2 regions of the Hydrogenophaga electricum genome follow, and region 1 is predicted to be linked to the other one. Evidence: predicted binding sites of a transcription regulator. Region 1 holds the regulator's gene; the other holds the start of a gene.
The links. The regulator FNR, encoded in region 1, switches genes on or off when oxygen is low (the NO sensors DNR and NnrR bind a similar motif). The targets are predictions, from matches to a motif close to TTGATNNNNATCAA.
Positions count from the first base shown of each region.

Region 2: QQK43_RS11065 (hemerythrin domain-containing protein) is a predicted target of FNR. The motif match lies at 2,464-2,477, and genes of this name have one in related genera.

Region 1 covers NZ_BSPB01000001.1:149,531-164,535, reverse strand. The annotation lists gene pheT (phenylalanine--tRNA ligase subunit beta) at 1-598, opposite strand, end outside; gene pheS (phenylalanine--tRNA ligase subunit alpha) at 632-1,705, opposite strand; gene rplT (50S ribosomal protein L20) at 1,828-2,190, opposite strand; gene rpmI (50S ribosomal protein L35) at 2,215-2,418, opposite strand; gene infC (translation initiation factor IF-3) at 2,603-3,265, opposite strand; gene thrS (threonine--tRNA ligase) at 3,303-5,210, opposite strand; gene QQK43_RS00750 (glycosyltransferase family 2 protein) at 5,422-6,246, opposite strand; gene aceA (isocitrate lyase) at 6,410-7,741, opposite strand; gene QQK43_RS00740 (DMT family transporter) at 8,044-8,991, shown strand; gene QQK43_RS00735 (sulfite exporter TauE/SafE family protein) at 9,012-9,683, opposite strand; gene hemN (oxygen-independent coproporphyrinogen III oxidase) at 9,744-11,123, opposite strand; gene fnr (fumarate/nitrate reduction transcriptional regulator Fnr) at 11,304-12,023, shown strand; gene QQK43_RS00720 (hypothetical protein) at 12,074-12,382, opposite strand; gene QQK43_RS00715 (nitrogen fixation protein FixH) at 12,444-12,824, opposite strand; gene ccoG (cytochrome c oxidase accessory protein CcoG) at 12,784-14,196, opposite strand; gene ccoP (cytochrome-c oxidase, cbb3-type subunit III) at 14,316-15,005, opposite strand, start outside.
Region 2 covers NZ_BSPB01000015.1:18,740-33,744, forward strand. The annotation lists gene QQK43_RS11060 (heavy metal translocating P-type ATPase) at 103-2,439, shown strand; gene QQK43_RS11065 (hemerythrin domain-containing protein) at 2,565-3,161, shown strand; gene QQK43_RS11070 (hypothetical protein) at 3,263-3,649, shown strand; gene QQK43_RS11075 (PfkB family carbohydrate kinase) at 3,842-4,903, shown strand; gene QQK43_RS11080 (LysE family translocator) at 4,942-5,550, opposite strand; gene QQK43_RS11085 (YadA-like family protein) at 5,569-7,152, opposite strand; gene QQK43_RS11090 (GntR family transcriptional regulator) at 7,575-8,357, shown strand; gene QQK43_RS11095 (SemiSWEET transporter) at 8,376-8,672, opposite strand; gene gstA (glutathione transferase GstA) at 8,745-9,356, opposite strand; gene speB (agmatinase) at 9,533-10,465, shown strand; gene QQK43_RS11110 (NAD(P)/FAD-dependent oxidoreductase) at 10,477-11,793, shown strand; gene QQK43_RS11115 (hypothetical protein) at 12,295-12,723, opposite strand; gene QQK43_RS11120 (hypothetical protein) at 12,720-12,962, opposite strand; gene QQK43_RS11125 (ABC transporter ATP-binding protein) at 13,490-14,497, opposite strand; gene QQK43_RS11130 (ABC transporter permease) at 14,490-15,005, opposite strand, start outside.

The DNA.
Region 1 (15,005 bases):
CCGGCGGGAACTCGGGCTGCAAGAGGGGGGTATCGGTCAAGGCAGACACCTCGCGCGCAATGCCGTACACGCTCAGGCAATGCGCCAGATTGGGCGTGAGCTTGAGCGTGAACAGCATGTCATCCAGCGCCAGTTGCTCGCGGATGTTGCGCCCGATCACGGCGTCGTCGTCCAACTCCAGCAGACCATGGCTCTCTTCCGAGATCTTCAGTTCCTTGGCCGAACACAACATGCCCTGGCTTTCCACGCCACGCAGCTTGCCCAGTTTGATGGCGAAGGGCTTGCCGTCTTCACCCGGAGGCAGCAAGGCGCCTACCGTCGCACAAGGCACCTTGATGCCGGCACGGGCATTGGGTGCACCGCAGACGATGTTGAGCGGAGCACCCTGCCCCACGTCCACCTGGCACACGCGCAGACGGTCGGCGTTGGGGTGCTGCTCGGCACTCAGGATCTGCCCCACCACCACCCCCGTGAACGCGGGCGCCACGGGGTGCAGCTCTTCGACCTCCAGACCGGCCATGGTCAGGGTGTCAGCCAGTTGCTGACTGGTCAAGGACGGATTGCAGAAGGCTCGCAGCCAGGACTCGGGAAATTGCATGGAACGACTCGGTAAGCGACGACGCGAAGATGTTTACTGGAATTGCTTCAGGAAACGGATGTCGCCGTCGAAGAACAGGCGCAGATCGTTGACGCCGTAGCGCAACATGGTCAGGCGATCGGGCCCCATGCCAAAGGCAAAGCCGATGTACTTTTCGGGGTCCAGCCCCATGTTGCGCACCACGTTCGGGTGCACCTGGCCGGAGCCAGCCACTTCCAGCCACCGGCCAGCCAGCGGGCCGCTCTGGAACTGGATATCGATTTCGGCACTTGGCTCGGTGAACGGGAAAAAGCTGGGGCGAAAGCGCAGCACCAGGTCATCGCTCTCGAAGAAGGTCCTGCAGAAGTCGGTAAAGACTACTTTCAGATCCTTGAAGCTCACATTCGCACCGATCCAGAGACCTTCGCACTGGTGGAACATGGGCGAGTGGGTCGCGTCGCTGTCCACCCGGTAGGTACGCCCAGGAGCAATCACCCGAATCTCGGGCATGTCACCACCAAAAAGCTGGCTGGAACGCGGATCGAAACCGTTGCCGTGCTTGCGCACATGCGCATGCGCATACCGGATCTGCATGGGGCTGGTATGCGGCCGCAGAGGCAGCAGCAACCCATCGGCACTGCGGCCGTCCACATAGAACGTGTCCTGCATGGAACGCGCCGGGTGGTTGGGCGGGTTGTTCAGGGCTGTGAAGCTGAACCAGTCGGTTTCGATCTCGGGACCATCGGCAACATCGAACCCCTGCGAGGCAAAGATCGCCTCAATGCGCTCCATCGTCAGACTGACCGGATGCAAGCCGCCTTGCCCGCGCTGGCGCCCCGGCAGAGTCACATCGAGCGCTTCGGCTTTCAGCTGAACCTGCAACTCGGCATCGGCCAGGGCTTGGCGCCGCTCGGTCAACGCCGCTTCAATCGCCTGCTTGGCCACATTGATCGCTGCCCCCCGGGTCTTTTTCTCATCGACCGACAAGGCAGCCATGCCCTTCATCAGCTCCGTGATGCGGCCCGACTTGCCCAGGTACAGCGCCTTGGCATTTTCGAGATCGGCCGGTGTGGTGGCCTGGGCAAACGCACCCCGGGCACCGTCCACCAGAACATCCAACTCGTTCATGTGTGTCTTTCGGCAAAACAATGAAAAAGGGGCTGAAGCCGGCGGCAAACCGCTCAAGCCTCAACCCCTTCAAACGACGTGACCGCCAAGCTACCGAAGAGGCAGCCCTCGGCCGTCGGAAATCAAGCGGCGGCCAGCTTGGCTTTGACTTGTTCCACGATGCTGTTGAAGGCAGCAACGTCGTTGACGGCCAGATCGGCCAGAACCTTGCGGTCGATGGCGATCTCGGCTTTCTTCAGGCCATTGGCGAACTGGCTGTACGTCAGGCCGCAAGCGCGGGCACCAGCGTTGATACGCGCAATCCACAGTTGGCGGAAAACGCGCTTCTTGGTACGGCGATCACGGTAGGCGTATTGGCCCGCCTTCATCACCGCCTGCTTGGCGATGCGGAAGACGTTGCCGCGACGGCCGCGGAAACCCTTGGCCAGAGCCAGAACTTTCTTGTGTCGGGCGCGAGCCGTGACACCACGTTTGACGCGAGGCATGTGTGTTCTCCTTGTTCGTCGTGATTACAGGCCAGCCGAGGGCAGCATCTGTGCCATGTGACCCATGTTGGTCTCATGCACCGTCACCGCACCGCGAAGGTGGCGCTTGTTCTTGGTGGTCTTCTTGGTCAGGATGTGACGTTTGAAGGCTTGACCGCGCTTGACGGTCCCACCCGGACGAACGCGAAAACGCTTTTTCGCGCTGCTCTTGGTCTTCATTTTGGGCATTCTCATGCTCCTGTTTTGTTTGTGCTCGTGAGGCGCCGCGAACCTTCCGCGAACTTGTTGGCCCCGAGACACTTCTGATGAGGCTCCCGAAAGAGCCCCCGATCGGCCATGGTTTTCACCCTGGCCTGCGATGAAAAGGCCCGAAGACCTTATCACCCCTTTCTGTTCAACCGACCTGCCTCAATCAGGCGGCCTGCCCAGCTGGCGCTTCAGCCGCCTTGGGAGCGGAACCACCACCAGCCTTCTTGCGTCCAGGCGCGATCATCATGATCATTTGCCGCCCTTCCAGCTTGGGAAACTGCTCGACGATGATCGCATCACCCAGGTCGTCCCGGATGCGATTCAGCAGTGCGAGACCCAACTCCTGGTGGGTGATTTCGCGACCGCGAAACCGCAGCGTGATCTTGCATTTATCACCGTCGTCCAGAAAACGGCGGATGTTGCGCATCTTGATGTTGTAGTCGCCGTCGTCGGTACCGGGACGGAACTTGACTTCCTTGATCTCGATGACCGTCTGCTTGGCCTTGGCCTCAGCCGCCTTCTTCTGCTCCTGGTACTTGAACTTGCCGTAGTCCATCAGCCGGCAAACCGGCGGAGTGGCCGTTGCCGCAATTTCCACCAGATCCACATCCAGCTCACCGGCCATGCGCAACGCCTCTTGGAGACTCACGATGCCCAGTGGCTCGTTTTCCGGTCCATTGAGGCGAACCTCCGGAGCCATGATTTCTCGGTTCAGGCGGTGTGCACGCTCTTCACGCTGGCGGCGGTCGCGAAAATTGGTAGCTATGGCGGTTTCCTTGGATGGGCAAATTAAAAAAACGGCGACATCCCCATCGGGGACGCACATGCGAAGGAAGCAACAGCCTATGCGGCTCCGGAAGGATTTACACCTTGGAAGCTATATCTGCCGCCACAAGCCTGGAGAAGTCCTCCAGCGGCATGACACCGAGGTCTTTGTTGCCTCGCGCCCGCACGGCCACGGCTCCAGCAGCTTTCTCTTTGTCGCCCACGACAAGGATAAAAGGCAGCTTTTGCAACGCGTGCTCCCGTATTTTATACGTAATTTTTTCGTTGCGCAGATCAAGAGCCACCCTAAGCCCTTGATTTTGCAGCATTTCGGTGATTTCGCGACAGTAATCGGCTTGGGAATCGGTGATATTGAGCACCGCCACCTGCACAGGGGCCAGCCATGCAGGCAGCGCGCCCGCATGCTGTTCGATCAAGATACCGATGAAACGCTCCAGGCTGCCGACGATGGCCCGGTGCAGCATGACAGGGCGATGGCGGCTGCCATCCTCACCGACAAACTCCGCATCCAGGCGCTCCGGCAGATTGGGATCGACCTGGATCGTGCCGCACTGCCATTCGCGCCCCAGCGCATCCTTGAGCGTGTACTCGATCTTGGGCCCGTAGAAAGCCCCCTCACCCGGCAGATAAGTGAACTCGCACCCCGACGCCCGCAAACCCTCGGCCAGCGCCGCCTCGGCCTTGTCCCAGCTCTCCTCGGTCCCGATCCGTTTTTCCGGGCGGGTGGACAGCTTGTAGATGATGTCGGTGAAACCGAAGTCTTTGTAGACCTTCTGCAGCAGCGTGGTGAACGCCTGGACCTCACCCTGGATCATGTCTTCCGTGCAGAAGATGTGACCATCGTCCTGCGTGAAAGCGCGTACGCGCATGATGCCGTGCAGACCACCCGTGGGCTCGTTGCGGTGACAGGCGCCAAACTCGCCATAGCGCAGCGGCAGGTCGCGATAGCTCTTGATGCCCTGCTTGTAGATCAGGATATGGCCAGGGCAGTTCATCGGCTTGAGCGCGTACTCGCGCTTTTCCGACTCGGTGGTGAACATGTTCTCGCGGTACTTGTCCCAGTGGCCCGTCTTCTCCCACAGCGACTTGTCGAGAATCTGCGGCCCCTTCACTTCCTGGTAGCCGTTCTCACGGTACACCTTGCGCATGTACTGCTCGACCTCTTGCCAGATCACCCAACCCTTGGGGTGCCAGAACACGGTCCCCGGGGAATGCTCGTCAAGGTGGAACAGGTCCAGCTCGCGGCCGATCTTTCGGTGATCGCGCTTCTCGGCCTCCTCCAGCATGGTCAGGTACTGCTGCAAATCGTCCTTGCTCGCCCAAGCCGTGCCATAGATGCGCTGCAGCATCTCGTTGCGATGATCGCCGCGCCAGTAAGCACCCGCCACCTTCATCAGCTTGAAGTGCTTGAGCTTGCCCGTACTCGGCACGTGCGGCCCCCGACAAAGGTCTTCGAACGCCCCTTCGCGATAGAGCGACACGTCCTCGTTGCTGGGAATGCTGGCGATGATCTCGGCCTTGTAATGCTCACCCAAACCCTTGAAGTACGCCACCGCCTCGTCACGCGGCAGCACACGGCGCACCACAGGCTCGTCCTTGGCGGCGAGTTCGGCCATGCGCTTTTCGATCGCCACCAAATCTTCGGGCGTGAAGGGCCGCTTGTAGGAGAAGTCGTAATAGAAGCCGTTGTCGATCACCGGACCGATGGTGACCTGTGCCTCGGGAAACAGTTCCTTGACCGCATAAGCCAGCAAATGCGCGGTCGAGTGACGGATCACCTCAAGACCATCGGCATCTTTGGCCGTGACGATGGACAACGGGCTGTCCTGGCTGATGAGGTGGCTGGTATCCACCACCTTGTCACCGATCTTGCCGGCCAATGCAGCCTTGGCCAGGCCGCTGCCGATCGAGGCAGCGACATCGGCGACCGTGACCGGCCCGGGAAACTCGCGTTGGGAACCATCGGGAAGCGTGATGTGCAACATGGCGTATCCGAAAAACAAAAAGCGCGGCAGAGGCCGCGCTAGGAGAGGGAGGAGCAAGAAATCGGGCAGGCGCGAACTGCAGGCCTCAAAGGGCCAGAAAAACCACCTCCGGTGTAGTTCGCGGTGTCATAACCTGAATGCCTTTCTCGATCTTGCTGATCAAACTGCCTCGCATTCTCTCATACATCGGCCAACCGCTATCACCCGATGCTCAGCCGAGCGGATGCCCCGGAGCCCCCTCTCGTGCGTCCGCGTACCAGCCGAGGAGCACCGACCAGGAAGGATGTTTGTCACGCAACAGAACATGGGCACGCCGGTTGGCCACCAAGAGCTCGGGCGTTTTGGCGCCGTTAGAGCTTCCCTGCCCCATGTGATAGACGAGCGAGTCTTTGACGCACACCACCCGCCGGCCAGCCAGAATCGTGCGGTAGCTGAAATCCGTCTCCTGTCCGTAGTAGACAAACGATTCGTCAAAATAGCCCAGACTGACCATCCAGTCCCTGCGCACGCCATAGCAATACCCATAGCCGTAAGGATCGTCCAGAACGATGGAGGGGAGCTGGCCCGCAAGGGCATCCATCTGGGCCTCGATAAGGCTTCCTGCTGCGTCAAAAGCCTCGGGCGCATCGAGCGCCTGCAATCTGGAGCAAGGATCCCCCGCGCCACCACCCCGGTAGGGCATCGAGGGGCTGGCAACCGCGACCGAAGGCATGTCCAAGGCACGCAGCAGCGCACTGGCCCAGCCGGCGCCGCAAATGATGTCCGGATTGACGAAACACAGGTACGGCGCCCGCGACTGTCTGGCAAACGCATTCCAGATCTGTGTGAGGCTGCGGTTGTCCGCGTTGTTGTCGATCACGGTCAACCGGTAGGGCACATCCGTTTTGGCACGAATGCTGTCGATGGCCGCTCGCTCGAACGCCTCGCTCCGGTATGTGACCATGAGGATGTCAAGCACAGGCGCGTCGTCGGGCGCCCCCTTTTCCCGACCATGGGTGTCGTGACAGGAAGCAGGGAATATCGAAAGGTTGTTCATGCAACGGGACCAGCGATCGGCAGCGACGGAATATAAACCCCTCCTGCCATGCCACACACCCCGCACGACACAGCGCCTGGAAGGCCTGCGACCATCACCACAGGCAAACAAACAAGCCCAAGGCTCACGCCTTGGGCTCGAGATGCCCGACTGATCCCGTGGATCAGTGGAACTGCTCTTCTTCGGTCGAACCGGTCAACGCCTTGACGCTGGACGAGCCGCCCTGGATCACCGTGGTCACGTCGTCGAAGTAGCCTGCGCCGACTTCCTGCTGGTGCGACACGAAGGTGTAGCCCTTCTCACGAGCGGCGAACTCAGGCTCTTGCACCATTTCCGTGTAGTGCTTCATGCCTTCGCCTCGGGCATAGGCATGGGCGAACTGGAAGGTCTGGAACCAGTTGATGTGGATACCGGCCAGGGTGATGAACTGGAACTTGTAGCCCAGCGCGGACAGGTCTTCCTGGAAGGAAGCGATCTGTTTTTCGTTGAGATTCTTCTTCCAGTTGAACGATGGCGAGCAGTTGTAGCTCAGCAGCTTGCCGGGGCAGGCAGCATGCACGGCCTGAGCGAATTCGCGGGCGAAGCCGATGTCGGGCACGCCGGTTTCACACCACACCAGATCGGCGTAGGGGGCGTAGGCCACGCCGCGGCTGATGGACTGCTCCAGACCGTTCTTGACGCGGAAGAAGCCTTCCTGCGTGCGCTCCCCGGTGAGGAAGGGCTTGTCGTTGGCGTCGTGGTCGCTGGTGATCAGGTTGGCGGCTTCTGCATCGGTGCGGGCCAGCACGATGGTCGGCACGCCCATCACGTCGGCGGCGAAGCGCGCGGCGATCAGCTTCTCCACGGCCTCCTGCGTCGGCACCAGCACCTTGCCACCCATGTGGCCACATTTCTTGACCGCAGCCAATTGGTCTTCAAAGTGCACGCCAGAGGCGCCGGCAGCGATCATGTTCTTCATCAGCTCGAAGGCGTTCAGCACGCCGCCGAAACCGGCCTCTGCATCGGCCACGATGGGCAGAAAGTAGTCGATGAACTCAGCGCTGCCCGGCTCGACACCACGGCCCCACTGGATTTCGTCAGCGCGTTTGAAGGTGTTGTTGATGCGACGGACCATGGTCGGCACGGAGTCGTAGGCGTACAGCGACTGATCCGGGTACATGGTTTCCGAGGTGTTGCCGTCGGCGGCGACTTGCCAGCCCGACAGGTACACAGCTTCCAGGCCGGCCTTGGCCTGTTGCATGGCCTGACCGGCGGTGATGGCGCCGAAGGCGTTCACGTAGCCCTTCTTGGCACTGCCATTGATCTTGTCCCAGAGTTTTTCCGCACCACGCTGAGCCAGCGTGTATTCGGGCTGCAGGCTGCCGCGCAGACGAACCACATCGGCCGCGGTGTAGCCACGCTTGACGCCCTTCCAACGGGGGTTGTTGGCCCAGTCTTTTTCGAGGGCTTCGATCTGCTGCTGACGGCTGAGTTGCTCTTTCAGGGATTGGGGCATGTCGGGACTCCGTGAGGTTGGTGAAGAGGTCGATCAGCTCAGGCCTTGCTGGCTGTGTCGATGGCTTCACTTTAAGTCTTATAGAAGACACAGGAAATCTCTTATGTCTTATACAAGACTTTTTTTATTCTCTTTTAAATCAAAGACATTTCAACAATTTTTCTCAATGCAAAATTTGTTTTCTTGTATTGAGAAATTTTTCCGCAATGCAGCACAAATACTTCCACAATACAAAATTTAACTTTCTCATTGTGGAAGGCACTCATGGAGGCGCCTCCCCGCTTGAGGCATGATGCGCAGCCATGTCGGCCCTCCCCGTTGTCGCAACCGCTCCCCGTTGGCTGGCCTACGGGGCCTTGGCCCTGAGCATGTCGCTCGTTGGCAGCTATGTGGCCTTGTCCAAGCCGTTGGTGGCCATATTTCCGGTGTTTCTGCTGGCCTGGTTGCGTTTTGGTATCGGCGGTTTAGCGATGGCATCCTGGCTGCGCCGTCCGGCAGACGAGCCCCCCATCACACCGCGGGTAAAACGCCTGCTGTTCCTGGAATCGTTTCTGGGCAATTTCCTCTTTTCCATCTGCATGTTGTTTGGCGTGCGCTTGACCACCGCCGTGGCGGCCGGCGTGGTGATGTCCGCCATTCCCGCGGTCGTGGCCATCCTCAGCGCCCTCTTCCTCAAAGAGCGCATTGGTCGCCGTACCGCAGCAGCCATCGCCTGTGCCGCCATCGGCATCGCTCTGTTTTCGTTGCAGAAACCGATACACGACGATGCGCTCGCGGCGACTGCCAGTCAATTTGCCGGGGTATCCCTGACCGTGTGGGGCAACCTGCTCGTTTTTGCCGCCGTGGTCTGCGAAGCCTCCTATGTTGTGATCGGCAAACGCTTGACCGAAGGGCTTGGCCCCAAACGCATCTCGGCCATCATCAACCTCTGGGGTTTTGCTCTGGTGACCCCCCTGGGGCTCTGGGCCGCTTTCTCCTTTGACTTCGGCAGTGTGTCAATGGGACTGTGGGCGCTGTTGGTCTTCTATGCCCTGGCTGCAAGCATGTGGACCGTCTGGCTGTGGATGACCGGCCTGAAGACGGTGCCTGCGTCTCGGGCTGGTGTGTTTACCGTCATGCTGCCGGTGAGTGCCGCGGCGGTTGGCGTGCTGTTCATGGGCGAGCGCCTGTCATCGCTGCAGGTGTTGGCTTTTGCCATTGCCTTGCTCGGCCTTGTTCTGGCCACCCTGCCTGCACGCAGCCCAAACTGAAGGTATCCCAAGACCTTCGGTCAAAGGCACCACAAGCCGGTAGGCTGCGTGATGCCCATCCAGAGCGCCCACCCGGATGTGAGAGCCAGCGCCAAGCCTGCCAGCCGAATCGCCCAGCCCCCCGAAGCGCCGCCCCGGACACGCAACAACAACCACGGACCTGCAGTGAGCGACAGCGAAGTGCCCGCCGAAAACAAGGCCATGATCAGCGCCCCATCGAGCGCACTGGCCGACAAAGAAGCCATGAGCAACGCCGAGTAGAGCAGCCCACAAGGCATCAGCGCCCAGGCCACCCCAAGCACCACCGGAGCCTTGCTGCCCATGCCTGCGAGCACCGGTCGGGCACGGCGCCAGACCCCCTGCCCCAGATCCTCGATCCAGCCGGGCTGGCGTGCGCGCCATATCAGCGTCACACCCAGAAGCAGCGCCGCCACGTGAAACATGGTCCACACCGGGCGAACCACCTGGGTGTTGGTCCCCAGCCAAGCGAGGCCTTGCACAGAACCCGCAGCGAAAGCCCCGAACAGTGCGTACCCCACCATGCGGCTGACCTGGAAATACCACAAAGCCTGTGTACTCCGTGAACCGGCTGCGCGGCTGATGCCGGCGCAGGCAGCCCCACACATGGCCACGCAGTGCGGGCCACCGACCACGCCCATGAACAGGGCTGTCAAAGCCATCGAGGTCTGCATGGAAGCACTCTAGCAGGCGAACACGGGGGCGTCACCGCACCCCGACATGCCCGTTGTCCATCAGATGATCTTGGAAAAGCGTGCGCGATCGATGTCGCCTTGCAGGTACTTGTCAAAAACCATGGCAATCGCCCGCACCAGGTACCAACCGGTGGCTGTGACCTCGATCCCAGCGCTGTTGATCTTGAGCAACCCTTGTTCGACCAGCCCGTCCAGGGTTTCCAGCTCACGGGCGAAGTAGGTCGGAAAATCGATCAGATGTCCCAGCTCGATGGATTCGAACTGCACCGCCCCCTGGCACATGATGGACATGATGACCGAGCGACGCAGCAGGTCATCGCGCGACAAGGCCAACCCCCGCACGATGGGCAAGCGCCCCTGGTCCAGCGCATCGTAATAGTCTTCCAGGGTCTTGGCATTCTGGCTGTAGGTGGCGCCAATACGGCCAATGGCCGACACCCCGAGCGCAATGAGATCGCAGTCGGGCTGCGTGCTGTAGCCCTGGAAGTTGCGATGCAGACGCCCTTGCCGCTTGGCCACGGCGAGCGCATCGCCAGGCAAGGCGAAATGGTCCATGCCCACATACACGTACCCTGCATCGCTCATCGCATCGAGCGACATCGACAGCATGGACAGTTTGTCTCCCGGGCTGGGCAACTCGGCCGCGACGATGCGCCGCTGAGGTTTGAAGCGCGTGGGCAGATGGGCGTATGCGTACAACGCAATGCGGTCAGGGCGCAGCTCGTTAACCTGGGCAAGCGTTCGAGCAAACGATTCCGGTGTCTGCAGCGGCAGACCGTAAATCAGGTCCACATTGACCGACTCGAACCCGATCTTGCGGGCAGTATCGACCAATGCAAACACCTGCTCTGCGGGCTGCACGCGATGCACCGCCTTCTGCACGGCCGGATCGAAGTCCTGCACCCCGAAGCTCAGGCGGTTGAAGCCCAGGCGTGCCAGTGTCTGCAAGCGCTGGCTGGTAACGGTACGCGGATCCACCTCGATCGAGTACTCCCCACCGGGCACCAGCGTGAAATTGCGGCGCAGCATGGTCATCAAATCTTCCAGCTCCGGATCGGACAGGAAGGTAGGGGTACCGCCCCCCAGATGCAACTGTGAAACGTTGTGCCCTTTGCCAAAATGCTGAACCTGCAGTTCGACTTCGCGGGTCAAGTAGCGCAGATACTCGGCAGCACGCTCATGGTGTTTGGTGATGACCTTGTTGCAGGCACAGTAGTAGCACACCGACTCGCAGAACGGGACATGCACATACAGTGACAGCGGCAACGCCAACGAGCCTGCTCGACGCTGTTCAAGAGCCCTGACGTAATCTGCCTCGGTGAACGCCTCCACGAAGCGGTCGGCGGTCGGATACGAGGTGTATCGGGGACCTGGAATGTCGAATCGCTTGAGCAATTCGTCGGATATGGCGTGACTCACTGGCAGTTCTCCACTTGGGCGTTCCAATGTGCCTCAGTGGGTTGGCGGGGCCCTTGATCTTGGTCAAAAGAGACCGCGCGTACGGGGTTATCCCCACACCCAACGCCTTGATGGCACTGGGATTTCTCGACACCCTCCCATCCATGGGTTAAGCTTCGAGCGCCAATTGGCGGAAGATTTATGGACGTCCAAAGCATCAAAGTCGCCTGTTCGAGTTGCAACCTCCGCGAGCTGTGTCTGCCCATGGGCCTGAGTACAGACGAGATGAGCAAACTCGACAGTGTGGTTTCCACCCGTCGACGCATCAAGCGGGGAACAGCCCTCTTCAATGTGGGTGACAAGTTCACCTCCCTCTACGCGGTCCGCTCGGGGTTTTTCAAGACCTGCGTCACCACGGCCGATGGCCGCGATCAGGTCACTGGCTTCCAGATGACTGGCGAGATCATCGGTCTGGACGGCATCGTGAGCGACCGCCACTCCTGCGATGCAATCGCCCTGGAGGATGCCGAGGTCTGTGTGATGCCTTTTGATCAGGTCGAAGAACTCTCACGCGAATTCACGACCTTGCAGCACCATGTGCACAAGATCATGAGCCGCGAGATCGTGCGCGATCACTCGGTCATGCTGCTGCTGGGCAGCATGCGTGCCGAGGAGCGACTGGCGGCCTTTCTGCTGAACCTGGTGCAGCGCCTGCATGCACGCGGCTTCTCGCAGTCCGAGCTCATCCTGCGCATGACGCGAGAAGAGATCGGTAGCTACTTGGGCATGAAGCTCGAAACGGTCAGCCGCACGTTTTCGAAATTCGTCGACGAAGGCATCATCGACGTCAAGCAGCGCTATGTGCACATCAAGAACACCGACGGCCTGAGGTTGATCGTCAATCCAGGCACCTGCCGCTGACTGGCATCTGACATCTCACACCAAGCCCTTCGGTGCACCGAGGGGCTTTTTTATGACTGTGTCGGATCCCCTGCATGCGGGTGGCGGACACAGCCTTCGGGCCGCTGGTCCTCCGGCACAGGACAACGGTTCACCTCCAGCGGCGACATGGCGAGCAATGTGGTCAGCGCACTCGACGTCAGCGTGATGGCCCAGAAGCCAAAAAAGGCCAGGGTATAGACCGCTTGCCGGGACAACGCCAAAGGTTCACCAAACCAGTGCAGGTCGTGCGGATCCACCATGGCAAACACCAGCATTTCCAGCACGGCGGCGGCCAGAAATGACGGCCACCCTACCCACATCCATCGCTGCGCTTTCATCGTCGGTCTCCTCTACGCACGAAGTCGAGATTCGGGGTCGACGGGCTCGCCCCCGAAAGGCTCAGCGCTTAGGCGCCTCACCGGGCACCACGGGGGATGCCGCATGGTTGCGGGCCTGTCCGGCCGGCTGCATTTTGACAAGCGCGTCCACCCGCTCCTTTCCCTGCAGTGCTTTGGCAGCGGCCAGATCCCGCTCGTATTCGACCTTGTCGAGCACAGGATCTTGGTTGCTGTAGGCAATCACCGCTGTGGCAATGCCTGCCACCACAACAGCCATCGGCCCCCCCAATACCAGCCACATATGAGGGACCCGCCACCAAGGGATAGGTGCAGAGGCAGGAGACGTTTTCTGAGGGGAGTTCATGACCCAGTCCATGTGGTTGATGTGGTGAGGTTTCAGTTTATCGAGGAACCAGAAAGACAGCCTTTTCGGCGACTGCATCGGTCGGCTTCTCAGACGAGCGCACGAGAAAACGAATGGGGTGCGAACCGGGCTCTGCAGCATCCGGAGGAATTTGCACACGAACGGCGACCGAACGCACCTCAGTAGGCAGCACATCCACCCACCGATCCGACGCAATCACGATATCCGGCAGTCCGTCCACATCGAGAAAATAGCGTTGAGGGTGTTCAGTCGCGTTCATGACCTGCAAGCGGAACACATTCTCGATCCGCCCTTGCTCCACCATGCGAGCCAGTGCTCCACGATCACGGATCACATCCACTTTCAGCGGGGTGCGTAAATAAAGGCTGACCAGTAAGGCCGCCGTGATAGCCCCCAATGCCGCGGTATAGACCAGCACCCGGGGCCGGAAGGCGCGCCGGATCATCGCCTGCCGACTCCAGCCTTGTGCCACGCCGTTTTGTGTGGAATACCGGATCAGGCCACGCGGATACCCGACCTTGTCCATGACCTCGTCGCACACATCAATGCAGGCACCACAACCGATGCACTCGTATTGCAAACCCTTGCGAATGTCGATTCCGGTCGGACACACCTGCACGCACAGCGTGCAGTCGACACACGACCCCAAGCCAAGCGCTTTCGGGTCAGCCTTCTTGGAGCGCGCCCCACGTGGTTCACCGCGCGCTTCGTCGTAGGTCACGATCATCGTGTCCGGATCGAACATCGCACTCTGGAAGCGGGCATACGGGCACATGTACTTGCACACCTGCTCACGCAGAAAACCCGCATTGCCATAGGTCGCCAGACCGTAGAAAAACACCCAGAAGGTCTGCCACGGCCCCAGCGAGGCCATCAGCGTCAGCGAGCCCAGTTCGCGAATGGGGGTGAAATACCCGACAAAGGTAAAGCCCGTCCAGAGGGAAAAGATGAGCCAGAGCAGGTGCTTGAGGCCACGCTTGCCCACTTTGGCCACAGACATCGGGGCTTCGTCGAGCCTCAGCCGGGCCGAGCGCTCCCCCTCCACCCTTTTCTCTATCCAAAGGAATATTTCTGTGTAGACCGTCTGGGGACAGGCATAACCACACCAGAGACGCCCCGCCACCGCCGTGAAAAGGAACAAGGCCAGCGCTGAAATGACCAGCAACCCTGTCAGATAGATGAAGTCCTGGGGATAGAGCACCAGTCCAAAGAGGAAGAACCGACGGGACTCCAGATCAAAGAGAACCGCTTGGCGGGCATTCCACTGCAGCCATGGCAACCCATAAAAAACGATCTGGGTCACCCACACCAAAGCCCAGCGCCACTTGGTAAAGAGACCGAAAACAGACCGGGGCTGGATCTTCTTTTGGGAGACGTAAAGCGAAAGCACGGCCTCATCACCGCCACCTGCGGGCGACCGGGACGTCACCTTGTCAGCGGAAGACTCTTGAGACAAAGCACTCGCTGCTGGGGGATGAGAACTCACAAAGGCACTTTAAAAAAAGAAAACCCCAGGCATGAGATCTCATGCCTGGGGTCGATGAGGGCTTACTGTGCCGTACCGGGTTTGGTCGACAGGCCCCACACATACGACGCGAGCACGTTGATCTGCGCCTCGTTCAACAACGCCGATTGAGCCGGCATGTGGTTGGTGAAACCATTGTTGACCGCACGGACGATGGCATCCTCACCCCAACCATGCAACCAGGTGCCATCAGTGAGGTTGGGGGCCCCCATGGCATGCATGCCCTTGCCATCAGGTCCGTGGCAAGCAGCACAGGCCGCAAACTTCTCCTTGCCCAACGTGGCGCGGACCGAATCGTTGGGACTGCCGGAGAGGCTCAGCACGTAGTGCGCCAGATTACGGACATCTTCTGCCGAGCCCACTGCTGCCGCCATGGGAGGCATCACACCGGTACGGCCGTTGGCAATGGTGGTCTTGATGTACTCATGGCCCGTGCCGCCCAGCCAGTCACCATCGGTCAGATTGGGAAAGCTCTTGGAGCCTCGGGCGTCCGAACCATGGCACTGCGCGCAGTAGTTCATGAACAGGCGCTCACCGATGGCCCGTGCTTCAGGATCGGCCACCATCTGCTCCGGGGTCATGCCGGTGAATTTGGCATACACCGGGGCAATGGCATCCTCGGCCTTCTTGACCTCGGTCGCATGCTGACCCTGCGACGACCAGCCCAGGGCCCCCTGGAACTTGCCGAACATGGGGTACAACGCACCATAGAT
Region 2 (15,005 bases), on a different contig from region 1:
GCATCATCTTCAAGTCTGACACGGTGTCAATGTCAAGCCCGGCGGTTCGGAAACATCTGGTGGCTTGACCTTCCCATGGGGGTAAAGCTTATGCTGACTCCCATGAATGCCTCCACACCCGAAATCATCGCCGAAGGACTGCCCATCGATCTGGGGATCGGCGGCATGACCTGCGCCTCCTGCGTCACGCGGGTCGAGAAAGTGCTGCGCAAACAGCCCGGCGTGCGCGATGCCACCGTGAACCTGGCCACCGAATCGGCCCGTGTCGTGCTCCAGGGGCCCGCCGATGCCGAAGTGCTGGCCCGTCTCCGCCGCGCGGTGCGCGACGCGGGGTACGAGCCCCGCGCCCTGGACGATGGCGCCCTGGACGACGTGCCCCGCTGGTTCGGCCTGCCGGTGGACGTGCTGCCCGTGCTGGCCGGGCTGCTGCTGTCGGCACCCCTGGTGCTGCCCATGGTGGGCGATCTGCTGGGCCGACACTGGATGCTGCCGGCCTGGGCGCAGTTCCTGCTCGCCACGCCGGTGCAGTTCGTGCTCGGCGCGCGTTTCTACAAGGCCGGCTGGCACGCGCTCAAGGCCCGCACCGGCAACATGGAACTGCTGGTGGCCATCGGCACCAGCGCGGCCTGGGGCCTGTCGACCTGGTTGTGGTGGCGCGCCGCGCCCGACAGCATGCCGCACCTGTACTTCGAGGCCTCGGCCGTGGTCATCACCCTGGTGCTGCTGGGCAAATGGCTGGAAGCGCGCGCCAAGCGCCAGACCACCAGCGCGATCCGGGCCCTGCAGGCCCTGCGTCCCGAACGCGCCCGGCTGCTGCCCGACGGCGTGCGCCGCACCGAGGTGACCGAGGTGCCGGTGGACGAATTGCTGCCCGACGACCGCATCCAGGTGCTGCCGGGCGAGCGGTTTCCGGCCGACGGCGAGGTGGTGGAAGGCCAGACGCAGGCCGACGAATCCATGCTCACGGGCGAGTCGCTGCCCGTGCCCAAGCAGCCCGGCGACGCGGTCACCGGTGGCGCGCTCAATGGCGAAGGCGCGGTGCTGGTGCGGGTGCGCGCGGTGGGCGCGCAGAGCATGCTGGCGCGCATCATCGCGCTGGTGCAGGACGCCCAGGCGGCCAAGGCGCCGGTGCAGCGGCTGGTGGACCAGGTGGCGGCGGTGTTCGTGCCCGTGGTGCTGGGCATCGCCGCCCTCACGCTGGCGGGCTGGCTCTGGACCGGCGCACCGCTCGAAGAGGCTTTGCTGCACGCGGTGGCGGTGCTGGTGATCGCCTGCCCCTGCGCGCTGGGGCTGGCCACGCCGGCGGCCATCATGGCGGGCACGGGCGTTGCGGCACGGCACGGCATTCTCATCAAGGACGCGCAGGCGCTGGAGATGGCCTACCGGGTCGACACCGTGGCCTTCGACAAGACCGGCACCCTGACCGAAGGTCGGCCGCGCCTGCGCCTGATCGAAGTCCTGCCCGGGGTTGATGAAATGGCGGTGCTGCAGGCCGCGGCAGCGCTGCAGGCGCAGAGCGCCCATCCGCTGGCCCATGCCGTCATGGACGCCGCCCGCAACCGCGGCGTGGTGGTGGCGCCCGATGCCGCGCAGTCGGTGCAGTCGGTGGTCGGGCGGGGCAGTCTGGGCCAGGTCCAGGGGGTTTCGCTGGCGCTCGGCAGCGTGCGCTGGATGGGTGAACTCGGGGTGCCGCAGGCCGAACTCGGTCCGGTGGTGCAGAACCTGCAGACATCCGGGGCCACGGTGTCGGTGCTGGCCAGCGAGCGCGACGGGGTCTGGCGGGCGCTGGCGGTGCTGGCCTTCGGCGACGAACCCAAACCCGGTGCCCGCGCGGCGCTGGAACGCCTGCGTGCCCAGGGCCTGCGCCTGTGCATGGTCTCGGGCGACAACGCCGGGGCGGCCCGCGCCATGGCCGAAACCCTGGGCCTCAAGCCCGCCGCGCTCGAAGAAGGCGGGGAGGTGATTGCCGACGTGCTGCCTGGCGACAAGGCGGCCGTGATCCGCCGGCTGAAGGCCGGGGGCTTCGCCCCCCTTGCCGGCGTTCCTGAGGCGGTGGCGTCCGATGCGCCGGTCCACACCGTGGCCATGGTGGGCGATGGCGTGAACGACGCCCCGGCGCTCGCCGCCGCCGATGTCGGCATGGCCATGAGCCACGCCCAGGGCGGCAACGCCGACGTGGCCATGCACGCGGCCGGCATCACGCTGATGCGGGGCGACCCGGCGCTGGTTGCCGCGGCGCTGGACATCTCGCGCCGCACGGTGCGCAAGATCCGCCAGAACCTGTTCTGGGCCTTCGCCTACAACGTGGCCGGCATTCCGCTGGCAGCGCTGGGCTTCCTCAGCCCGGTGGTGGCGGGGGCGGCGATGGCCCTGAGTTCGGTCAGCGTGATGAGCAACGCGCTGCTGCTGCGGCGCTGGCGGCCACCGGAAGCGCGCTGATCCGGGGACGCTGGCGAGCACGGCTTGACGCACGTCAAGCCCGTCAGCAGTCGGCTGGGGGATAGTCCACAGGTTGGCCGACCGATCGGTCGGCTCTGGCGAACTGACCGGTAGCGGAGACACCCATGACCCCCGAATCCCTGCGCGTGATCCGCGAAGAACACGCTTCCCTGGCTGCCATGCTGCAGTCGCTGCTGCAGATGATCCGCCGCGGCCCCCTGCACGACGGCAAGGACGACACCGCGCTGTATTTCGACGTGCTGCGGGCCATGCTGTTCTACATCGACGAATTTCCCGAACAGCACCACCACCCCAAAGAATCCGACCTGCTGTTCCCGCGCGTGGCGCGGGCGGCACCGCACACCCTGGCCGCGATCGACCAGCTTGAACGCGACCACATGCAGGGCGAGACGCGGGTGCGTGCGCTGATGCACCTGCTGCTGGCCTGGGAACTGCTGGGCGAGTCGCGCCGCCAGGCCTTTGTGGACGAAGCCACGCGCTACGTGGACTTCTACCTCGAACACATGCGGCTGGAAGAAACCGTGGTCCTGCCCGAGGCCGAAAAACACCTTTCGGCGGCCGACTGGCAGGCGCTCGACGCGGCCTTCGCCACCAACCCCGACCCTTTGAACCCGCGTTTGGCGCGCGACCCGCAGTTCGATCGCCTGTTCACGCGCATCGTGATGAAAGCGCCTGCGCCCGTGGGGCTGGGCGATTCCTGACCCCAGCGCCCTGGTGCGGGGCTTGATGGCTGTCAAAGGCCGTGGGCGCAGATTGTGGGAACCTTGGTACCTCACGGTTCCCAGCGCTTGCCGCTCCCACCATGGTCCGCATTGCCTCTTCCCCCGACCGGCGAATGCCGTCGGTGGAGCACGATCTCCAGTTGCTTGAACAACTGCTGTGCCGCCTGCCCGACGAGGGCGGCTCCGGGGCTTTTTTCGACGTGTTGCAGGCGCTGGTGATCGATGCCAAGGGCCCGGCCACCGTCGAAGCGGTGACCACCTTGCAGCAATGGAAAGACGGCCCCGGCCATCCGCACGACCGGGTCCCCCGCCTGCTGGCCTGGTTGCGGGACTGGGGATACCTGTCGGGCGATACCGGTCGCCGCTTCAGCGACCTGCTGGCCGAAGCGGCCTGGCGCTACCAGCAGCTGTTCTGGCAGGAGGCCGAAGCCGATCCGGGTGATGGCGGGGGCCGCAACCCCGGGTGAACCTCGATGGTCGGGTGCTGATCCGGCCATGACAATGACACGCAGGGTGCGTGACTTCCGATTCGTGTGCGGCGCTTCACCCAGGTGTTTGCTGAATGCCAGATCCAGGGGCCTGACGGCAACGGTCGCGCCGGTATTGAAGGTCACTGGGTACAGTACCTGCTCCCCGGGAGAGCTTGCAGAGGAGGTGCCATGGATACGCAGGGTTCGGTGTTTGTTCTGGGCAACCACGTTCAGGCCTGCTGTTGGCATATGGATCGCCTGCCGCGTGCGGGGGAGACGTTCCAGGCGAACAGCCTGACCATCGAGCCTGGTGGCAAGGGGCTGAATGTGGCCCTCGGTCTGCACCGGCTGGGACAGCATGTCCATCTGGTCCTCGGTTGTGGGCGTGATGCCGCAGGTGATGCTGTCGTGCAGTTGCTGCGCGAAGAGGGCTTGGACCTGTCCGGCGTGTTTCGCTTTGACGGTATGTCCGGTTGGGGAGCTGGTTTCATCGCCGCCGACGGACACAACGCGATTGCCGTCTACCCCGGGGCCAACCTGTTGTTGCGGGCCGAGCACGTGTGTGCTGTCGAGGCTTCCTTGATGGCGTCCGACCTGGTGTATGGGCAGTTCGAAACCTCGATCGAGGCGGTGGAACAGGCTTTTGCCATGGCTCACGGGCGCGGCATCTGCACGGTGCTCAATCCGTCGCCCTGGCAACCGGTTCCGGAACGCATCCGGGCCGCAACCCGGGTGATCATCGCCAACGAGGGCGAGGCCGCTGGCTTGTTGGCGTTGTCCCCGCTTTGTACCCAGACCGTGGCCGACTGGGCCTTGGTGCAAGACTGGCTGAGGGCGGGCGTTGCGGATGTCTGGGTCCAATGGCCGGCGCTGGAGGTGTTGGTGGTGACCCTGGGCGGTTTGGGAGCGTGTGTCTGGCCGCGGCCGGCGCATGGCGGCCGCAGCGAGGCCATTTTCATGCCTTCGCTGCCGGTTGAAGCCCTCGACACGGTGGGGGCGGGCGATGCCTTTGCCACCGGCTGGCTGGTGCGATGGTTGTCCTTGGGCAAGCCCGACTGGCATTCCTGCGGTGTCATCGAGCAGTGCCTGCGCTTTGGCCACATCATGGGTGCGCACATGGTGGGGACGGTGGGTGTCCTGCAAGGCCTGCCTTCGCAGAGCACGCTCGCTGCCGTCCAGACAGCCTTGTGCACTGCCGCGCCCCAGTGTTTTTCAGAGGCGAGCGGGGGCATCGGGTCTCAACCCGCGTGACACCCGTGGCGGGTTCCGGGCCATGAACGCCAGCGTGTTCAGAGCATGACGAGCAAGAGACCGAACAGGACAAACAATGTGCCGCTGATGCGGGAGATCAGCCGGGCGCTGTGTTCGGATCGGAGCCAGGGACGTGCTCGGTGGGCGGCGGCCGCGTAGGCGGCGTGGATCAGGATGTCAAGCAGGCTGTAGGTCAGTGTCAGCAGCAGGAATTGCGGGAAAACAGGCTTCTGCGGTGTGATGAACTGCGGAAACATGGCCAGCATGAAAAGCACCGCCTTGGGGTTGGTCAGTTGCAGCAGAACGCCCTCCATGAAGCGACGCCCGTGGCTCTGGCGGCTCGTCCCGGAGCGGGGCGACGACAGTCGCGCGAGCGTCCACCAGCGGTGCATGCCCAGGTAAACCAGGTAGGCGGCTCCCATGAACTTGAGGGCGGCCATGGCGGCGTCTGAAGTCTTCAACGCCGCACTCAGGCCGCTGGAAGCAATCACACCGATCAGCATGGCGCCGATGGCCAGACCCAGGATGCCACTGGCTGCCCCGCGCAGGCCGTGGTGCATTGCGTTGCCCAGTGTCATGGCCACGCCGGGTCCCGGGCTGAGAACGGCCAGCGATGCCACCAGGAGAAAGCTGGCAAATTGTTCCATGGCCAGCTGCCCAAGGTGTCAGAACCGCCAGCCGGCACCCAGCCGCACCAGGTTGCGTTTGCCGCCCGAGGCACCGATGCCGCCATTGAGCGTGACGCGGCCGATCTGGCGGGCAAAGGCCACGCCCACAGCGGTCTGGCCGCCGTAGCTGGCCACCCCTGCATTCAGCGTGGTTTCCCCATCGGCCGAGGGCGCCATGGGCACCATGGCCGCGGCCTGGGCAATGCCGGCGAAGGCTTCCTTGCGCAGGCTGGCGATCTGGGCGTTGGTGTATTGCACCGAGGTATCCAGTGTGCGTGCATCGCCGGTGTCGGCGTAGGCCTGTGCCTGCTCCAGGGTTCTGGCGTCGCCGGTGTCGGCATAGGCCTGCGCCCTGCGCAGCGTGCGCGCATCACCGGCGTCGGCATGGGCCTTGGCCGCGCGCAGCGTGGCCGCGTCGCCTGCCTGCATCTGGTCCACGTTCACGGCATCGGTGCCGGCCGTGCCCGCCGCCACGTTCTGGACACGGTTGCCACCCATATCCACCGAACTGCCCGCTCCCACGCTCAAACCGCCCTGGGCACTGACCATGCCGCTGAACTCGGGTGCGTCGGCCATCTGGATTTGCACCTGGTTGCCCGTGACGACCGTTCGCACGTTGTTGCCGCTGTAGCTGCCCGCCGTGGTCGATCCGCCCACGATGTTGAAGGTTTCACCCAGCCGGGTCTCGTGGCTGCCTGTGTTGCCACCGAAGGTGATGGGCGTATCGGCCACGGTATCGAGCTGCGCTTTGTTCACGGCATCGGTGGCCGCTGTGCCTGCCGCGACGCCATGCACCTGGTTGTTGCCTATCTGCACATTGGTGCCGGCTTCAATGGTGAGGTGATCGGCCACATTCAGACCCCCGTTGGCACCGACTTCGCCACTGAAGCTCGGGTTGTCGACCACATGAACCCGCAATGTGTTGGAGGCCGCGTCATAGGTGACGGCGGTGTTGGTGCCGTTGTTGACGTTCACCGTCTGCCCCGGCGCGATGGTGTCCACCGCACCCCCGTTGGCGGAAACGCCCCACCCTGCGCTGGCCTGTGCAGCGACGGCGTCCAGCTGTCTTTTGTTTACAGCGTCTGTGGGATCGACGCCATCGGCGACGTCGGTGATGGCATTGTTCTGCATGCTCAATGCGCCAGTGATTGCGGTCGTTCCCAGCAGCAGGTTGGTGTCTGTGCCCCCAGGAACGCCCTCGCGCACGAGCAGGCCGCGGGTCTGATTGCCGGAGGCGTCGTACAGACCCAGTCGGGTCTGGTTCTCGTAGATTTGCAGACCGCTGGTCAGCGAACCGCCGGGGGTGCGCGAGCCCATCACGATGCGATTTCCTTCGAACTCTGCCGCTGTCTGGGCCGTGGTGGCTCCACCGGCGTCGATGGCGGTGGACTGGATCAATATCCCGCCAGGGAGGCCAGGATTGGGGGTTCCCGCATCCACATCGCTGCCATTGATGACAGTGGCTTCCTGGACCGACGGCCTGCTATCGGTGACGTAGATGTAGCCAGTGCCGGATTGGCCCCAGGCCGTGCCGGTCATGGCCGCGATGCCCCACAGGCCAAGCCTGATCCATGGGTTCAAGGGGGGGGGGGCGGTGGGAGAAACGGCACGGAGATGACGGCGTTCGGACGGTGAGACAGCGTTGTTCATGGTCTTTTCCTGATGGGTGTCGGGGTTTTTCAGGGAGGTGGTTTTTTGCACCGGCGCGGGCTGCCCGGCCATCGGGGCGGCATCAAGGGGGCTTGTTGTCGGGGTGGGTGAACGGATGGCCCGCACCGTGCACGCGCCGACGAGTTCCTGGGTGATGCCGGTGACCCGGATTGCTTGGGATCTGGGTGAGCATGGTTGGTTAAATGGATATGTTTAATATATCCATAATGTATTTTTAAGCCCATTTGATGTACAGGGAAAACCCTTGTTTTTTGGGTCTCATCCCTTGCAGAACGCTGGCGGTGAGGTAACCTGCCGGGTTTTCTGGCAGGGGCCTCGAGAGGTCAAGAAAATTGGATACGACCAATGAACCGAAACCGTGGCCGCCCGGGCTGGATGCCGCGGATCTGCGCGAATCGGCCGGCGAGATGCTCTGGCGGCGCCTGCATGCGCGCCTGAGCGAGTTGCTGACGGCGGGACATTGGTTGCCAGGCCAGTCGTTGCCTTCCGAGCGCGAACTGGCGGCACAGCTTGGCGTGAGCCGTATCACGGTCAAGCGCTGCTACGACGAACTGCGGCGCGAAGGCTGGCTGGGCCGTGGCTCGGGGCGCGGTGGCAGTCTGGTGCAGGCAGCGGCGGTGAAGGTGCATGCGCCGCTGGGCCGGCTCAAGGGGTTTACCCAGGAGATGCGCGAATTGGGCAAAACACCGTCCACGCGCGTTCTTCAATTGGAGACGGTGCGCGACCGCATGATTGCGTCGGTGTTCGAGCGGCCTTCGAACGCGGCCTTTCTTCATGTGGTGCGGTTGCGTTTCGGCGACGACGTGCCGATGACGCGAGAGAACGCCTGGTACGACCTGACACTGGCGCCGGCCATGGCGCAGTGGGATGGCATGGACTCGGCCTACGACTGGTTGCGGGTGCAGTGCGGGCTGGTGCTCAGCGGTGCCCAGCAGTCGGTGGAGGCCGTCCTGAGCACCGAGGAGGAGGCGCGCGACTTCAACCTCGCGCAACCGCTGCCTTGTCTGCTGTTCAAGCGCAAGACGCGCGCCGGCCCACAAGGCTTGCTGGTGGAGTATGTGGAAGGCCTGTTCCGGGGCGATGCCTACGCCTACCAGATGGCGTTGGCGGTGTGAGGGATTGGGGTCGCGGCGTCAGTGCGCGCGATCCCGGAAGGTCAGTTTCATGATCACGATGGCGCCTGTGAGCACCACCATCACGGCATTGGCGACGGTCAGGGGCAGGTCGCCGATCAGGATGCCGTAGGCCAGCCACATGGCCAGGCCGATGGTCAGAATCAGGAAGGTGGGCAGCGAGATGCCGCTGACGTCCCGGGTCTTCCAGGTGCGCCAGACCTGTGGCACGAAAGACGATGTGGTCATGAAGGTGGCGGCGAGGCCGAAAAGTTCGAGCGGGGTCATGGCGTCTTCCGTGGTGGACAGCGAGGCCATCATCTCCTATGAAAGGCCTTCAATGCAAGTCCATTGTCATATCCATTGACCCCGCTCTTCGCGGGCCCCGGTTTACTTCGCCAGGCCTTCGGCCTTGAGCGCCGCCTGCACGGCCGGCCGGGCCGCCACCCGGGCGCGGAAGGCCTGCAGGTGCGCCAGGTCGGCGATGTCCACGCCCACCGCGCCCGCCCAGTTGGTGACGGTGAACAGGTAGGCGTCGGCGACGCTGAAGGTGTCGCCCAGCAGATGGGGCTTGCCGGCGAGTTCACCGTCGACCCATTGCAGCCGCTGGCGCAGGCGGTCCTTGGCCAGTTGCTTGGCTTCGGCCGGCATGGCCGGGTTGAACAGCGGCGAAAAGCCCTTGTGCACCTCGGTGCCGATGAAGGTGAGCCATTCCATCAGGCGGTAGCGGCCCAGCGTGCCGTAGGCCGGTGCCAGGTTTTTCTCGGGCACTTTGTCGGCGATGTACTGCACGATGGCCGGGCCTTCGCGCAGCTTCTCGCCGTCGGGCATCACCAGCAGCGGCACGTAGCCCAGCGGGTTGATGGTGTAGTAGTCCGTGCCGTCGGGCAACTGGTGGGTTTTGGTCGGGGCGGGAATGGCTTCGAAGGGCAGGCCCGATTCGTGCAGCACGATGTGGGGCGAGAGCGAACAGGCGCCGGGCGAGTAGTAGAGCTTGAGCATGGATGTCTCCGGGAGGGATGGGGGGAAAGCGAAGCGATCCTATCGGGCTTGCGGATTCTTTGCAGTCCACGGGCCTGGCCCGGTGGCTGGATGCGCAAGTGGTTCTGTGAAATGGGGCTTTTCGCGGTATCTTTCCAGCCACTTGGGCCCGAATCGCCCGCCAACCCCTTTGTGCCATGGCCACCGGTCACTTCGCTTTTGCCAACAACAGCAACCGCTTTCTCGCCTGCGAGCCGCTGACCGATCAGCCGTTTGCGGTGGCCGGCGTGCCCTACGACGGCGTCGTGACGAACCGGCCGGGCGCGCGTTTCGGGCCGCAGGCCATCCGCGCCGCGAGCCTGATGCTGTGCGACGGCATCCACCCGGTGTTCGACGTCTCGCCATTGGCCCATGTGGGCGATGCGCTGGACATGCGCCTGCCCAACGCCTCGCCGCTGCCCGAGGTGCGTGCCCACATCGAGCGCCAGGCGGCCGAGCTGATGGCGAAGCACCACTGCGTGTTCCTGGGCGGCGACCATTCGGTCACGCTCTCGCTGCTGCGCGCGGCGAAGGCGTTGTACGGTCGCGGCGAGCCGCTGGCCTGCGTGCATTTCGACGCGCACTGCGACACCTGGAGCGACCACTTCGGCGAACCCTCGGGCCACGGCACCTGGACGTATGAAGCCGTCCAGGAAGGTCTGATCAGCGCGCCGCACACGGTGCAGATCGGCATCCGTTCCAGCGGAGAACGCGCGGCGCGCGAGTACGTGGCCGACCAGGGTGGGCAGATCTTCACCGCGCGCGCCCTGCGCGGCCTGGACGGTGCGGCGCTGGCGCCGGTGCTGGCGGCCATCCGCGAGCGCATCGGTGAGCGGCCCTGTTACCTCACGCTCGACATCGACGTGCTCGACCCGGCCTTTGCGCCCGGCACCGGCACGCCCGAACCGGGCGGCCTGACCAGCGCGCAGGTGCTGACCTTCCTGGAAGAACTGGCCGGGCTGAACTGGGTGGGCATGGACTGTGTGGAGGTGGCGCCGGCCTACGACCACGCTGAACTCACCAGCAATGCGGCCGCCACCTTTGTCTGGACCTACCTGGCAGGCCAGGTGGCCCGCCGTCAGCGCGGCTGAAAGGAAACCCCATGTTCAAGCGTTCCCTGATCGGCTCGGACACCCAGCTCAACCGCCTGAGCTATTACGAGGCCAGCGTGCAGCGTCCGCCCTTGCAGCCGCCGCTGCAGGGCGAGGTAGAGGCCGACGTGGTGGTGGTCGGCGGTGGTTTCGCCGGCCTGTCGGCGGCGCTGGAGATGGCGCAGCGGGGCCTGTCGGTGGTGCTGCTGGAGGCCGACCGCGTGGGCTCGGGCGCCAGCGGGCGCAACGGCGGACAGGTGATCGTGGGCTACGCGAGCGGGCAGGAGCCATTCGAGCAGCAGCTTGGCGCCGCCGACGCGCAAACCGCCTGGAACCTCTCGGTCGAGGCGGTGGACCTGGTGGAGCGCCGCATCGCCGAATACGGCATCGATTGCGACTGGCAGCGCGGCTACCTGTACGTGGCCGACGCGCCGCGCAAGGTGCAGGCGCTGCGCAACGAGGCCGAGAGCCTGCGCCGGCAGGGCATCGATTGCGACTGGGCCGAAGGCGCCGACGTGCGCCGCCTGATCGACAGCCCGCGCTACCTGGCGGCCGCATACGAAAGCCGTTCCGGCCACCTGCACCCACTCAAGTACGCGCTGGGTCTGGCGCGCGCGGCCGAGGCGGCGGGGGTGCGCATTCACGAAGGCTCGCCGGTGACCGCGCTGGAGCGCGGCGCCACGCTGGTGGCGCGCACCGCGCAGGGCCGCGTGAAGGCGCGCTTTGGCGTGTTGGCGGGCAACTGCATGCTGCCCGAATACGGCCCGGCTGTGGCGCCCGACATCGCGCCGCGCATCATGCCCGTGGGCACCTACATCGTCGGCACCGCGCCGCTGGACGAAGCGCTGTGCCGGCGCCTGATTCCCAGCAACGCGGCGGTGTGCGACAACAACTTCGTGCTCGACTACTTCCGTTTCAGCGCCGACCGGCGCATGCTGTTTGGCGGCCGCGTGAGCTATACCGCGCTGACGCCGCCCGATCTGCGCAGCACCATGGCGCGCCGGATGGCGCAGGTGTTTCCGGATCTGCGCGACGCGCCGGTCGATTACGTGTGGGGCGGCTTCGTGGACATCAGCATGAACCGCGCGCCCGACTTCGGGCGGCTGGGCGACAACCTCTACTACCTGCAGGGATTCAGCGGCCATGGCGTGGCGCTGACCGGTCTGGCGGGCCAATTGGTGGCCGAGGCGGTGGCGGGGCAGGCTGGGCGTTTCGACGTGTTTGCGCGCCTCAAGCACCACGCCTTCCCGGGCGGCAAGCTGCTGCGCACGCCGAGCCTGGCGCTGGGCATGCTCTGGTACCGGATGAAAGACGTGATGGGGGGGTGATCGGCCCTGGTTCCGGTCCGGGTCCGAGCGTCTGCCCACCCGCGGGTGCTGCGCAGACGCCAGGGGGTCTCTCGGTGCCGGTGGCAGCGATGCCCGGCCCGTGCGAGGCCGCGCCGTGTGCCTGGCCAGTCGCCGGTGTCGCGCCTTCTCAGGGCCGACCTGGCGCTGGGGCGAAAAGGGGACAGGGTCTGGGGTTTCACCCCCGTCTGACGGCGTGGCTTGGGCACGCTCCCGCCGGTCCCAGAGGGTGCGCACAGGCGCACCGGCCTCACGAGCGAACGGGTCTCACGGGCAGGCGCTGATGGCCATGCCCCCCAGCGGTCGTTGTGTGCGGCGCGATCTACGGGCGCATTGAGGGTGGAGGCACGCCGGTTCGTCACGCCCAGCCACTGGCGCCTGGGCGCCTGTCGACGCCCAAGCGCTGGAATGTGCTCGCGCTCCCGCTGTTAATGCCTTTAACGTTTCGCATCGGGCCAGCGATGGAGCGCGGGCAAATGCCATTCACACCCGTTCTGCCAATCCACCGTAAGAGACGACGCACGACAATCTGCCTGCAGTGGCGGCGATCGCAAATCCGGCACTAAACTGGTTCGGATTTTCGGTCACTTGATAAACCAGTGCTGCCGTACCGCCGCTGCCATCCGAGTAGGTGGTGGTGAACCCAGCGTCGTCCGCGTCGACTTCGCCATGCAAATCGATATCGCTCAGTTTCACCGAAATTTTTCGCCCGTCCTGACGCACAGTGGGCGTAAATTGCAACTGATAGGGAAGGCCCGTTAGGCACGTATCGGAAAACTTTTGCAATGTCAGGGTGTAATTGCCCGAAAATCGGCCGCCGTCCCCATCACCGCCGCCGCAGGCCGTCAGGAGTCCAGCGGACAACAGGAGGCCGATGGCGATACGCTTGAATGGCGTTTTTGCGAAGGTCATGGCCGGCCCCCCGTCTGCTGGTAGGCGGGTTTGATCAATTTTGCCGCCAGATTCTCGACGGCTGTTTTGGCGCTGTTCGCGTCGGCCGCCGGGGTGCTGGCAGAGGGAGCCGTGCTTTTTCTCAATACAAGCTGTTTTTTGGCCGCTTCTACCGCTTGGGATTCTGCTGTGCCTGGGCTCGCGTGAATAGCGCCGGCGGAAAGGCATATTGATAAATAAAAGATAACCCTGATGTTCATGTTGATCCCATTTTGGTAAGAGCAGCCTCGGAAATGAATGCCTGCGTCAATGACAAATCGGTCGCATCGACCGTATAAATGTAATGAAGTGTTTTATTAAAATTGTCGCGTCTGTGACAGGGCAAGCATTCGGGTTTCCGATGGGCGCCAGCGCATGCAATGGGCCTCAAAGCCTGTCCCGTGCGTGGGGGCGCGCGAAACCCTGCATCGGCGGTTCGATGCGCTGTTGCGCCCGGCCGGCATCGTCTGCACGAACCCGACGTGCGGGGTCCGATGGAGGTAGGCCCTGAAGGGCCACCCCGGGCACGGCGGCTTGTGGGCCCCTATCGGCGTGGTGCCGACGCGGGCCCGGTGCACAGGGTGAAGGGCACAGCGGGCAACGGCCAACGTCCCATGACGGGGGATGCGGGCGCACGCGCTGCTGCGCGGTAAAGACGCCGTGGTGCTGGCCGACGCGGGCGATCCGCGTGTGGACCCGCGTCCACCGATGGGGTGGGGCCCTGCGCAAGGGGCGGTCGAAGGGGCTTTCAGCCCCGCGGCATCAAGCCCACGGTGGCGCCGATCTCGTGCGGCTGGCTCATGCCGCCGTGCACCAGCACCGGGGTGCCGTCCACCTGCACGGTGTAGAGGAAGTGGCTGCCGCGGAAGACGCGCTCGGTCACGGTGCCGTGCACGGCGCTGCCGGCGTCGATGCGCAGGTCCTCCGGGCGCACCAGCACCTGGGTGGTGCCGTCGGCGTCGAAGTGGGGGGCGTCGGCCGGCACCGGGCCGGCCACGGTTTGCCAGGGGCCGCCAGCGCCGGCTGCTTGCGCGGGCAGCAGCACGCCTTCGCCGATCAGGCGCGCTACCTCGGGGGTGGCGGGGCGGTGGTAGACGTCGAAGGCGCTGTCCCACTGGTGCAGGCGTCCGCCGACCATGACGCCGACGGCGTCGGCCATCGCGAAGGCTTCGTGCTGGTCGTGCGTGACCATCAGCGCGGTGGCGCCGGCCTGGCGCAGGATGGCCCGGATTTCGCGCGCGATGGCCACGCGCAGGCTGGTGTCGAGGTTGGAGAAGGGTTCGTCCAGCAGCAGCAGGGCCGGCTGCGGGGCCAGCGCGCGCGCCAGCGCCACGCGCTGTTGCTGGCCGCCCGAGAGTTCGTGCGGCCAGCGTTTTTGCAGGCCCTCGAGCCCGACCAGGGAAAGCATTTCGGACACGCGGCGCTGGCGCTCGGCGGCGCTCAGCCGGCCCAGGCCGAAGGCCACGTTGCCCTGCACGTTCAGGTGCGGGAACAGCGCGTGGTCCTGGAACACCATGCCGATGCCACGTTCGCGCGGCGGCAGGTGGTGCTCGGCCGAGGCCACAGTGCGGCCGGCCAGCGCGATGCGGCCGGCGCGCAGCGGCTCGAAGCCGCCGATGGCGCGCAGCAGCGTGGTTTTGCCGCAGCCCGAGGGGCCGAGCAGGCAGCCGATTTCGCCCCGGGGCAGGGCCAGAGAGACGGCCTGGACGACGTCGGTGCGGCCGTAGCCGAGGGTGACGCGGTCGACTTCAAGCATGGGTGTCGTCATGGGGAGCAGCGGTCGAGGTGGGCTGGCGCTCGGTCTGGGCTACCAGCAGCGCCACGGGCAGCAAGCCGACGAGCACGATGGCCAGTGCGGGCAGCGCGGCCTGGTCCCACAGGGATTCGGTGGTGAGCTGGAACACGCGCACGGCCAGGGTGTCCCAGCCGAAGGAGCGGGTCATGAGGGTGATGGGCATTTCCTTCATGACGTCCACCAGCACCATCAGAAAGCCCGAGAGCAGGCCGGTGCGCAGCAGGGGCAGGTGCAGGCGGCGCAGGGTCTGCCCGGTGGTCAGGCCGAGCGAGGCGCAAGCGTCTTCCTGGCTGCGGCTGATGCGTTGCATGGCGCTGTCGGTGGCCTGGTGGGCCACGGCCACGAAGCGCGCCGACAGCGCCAGCAACATGGTGGCCAGCGTGCCTTTGAGCAGGGTCAGGCCTTCGTAGCCGAGCGGGCGCAGCAGGGGCAGCAGCTGGTCGTCGAGCCAGGCGATGGGCACGAACAC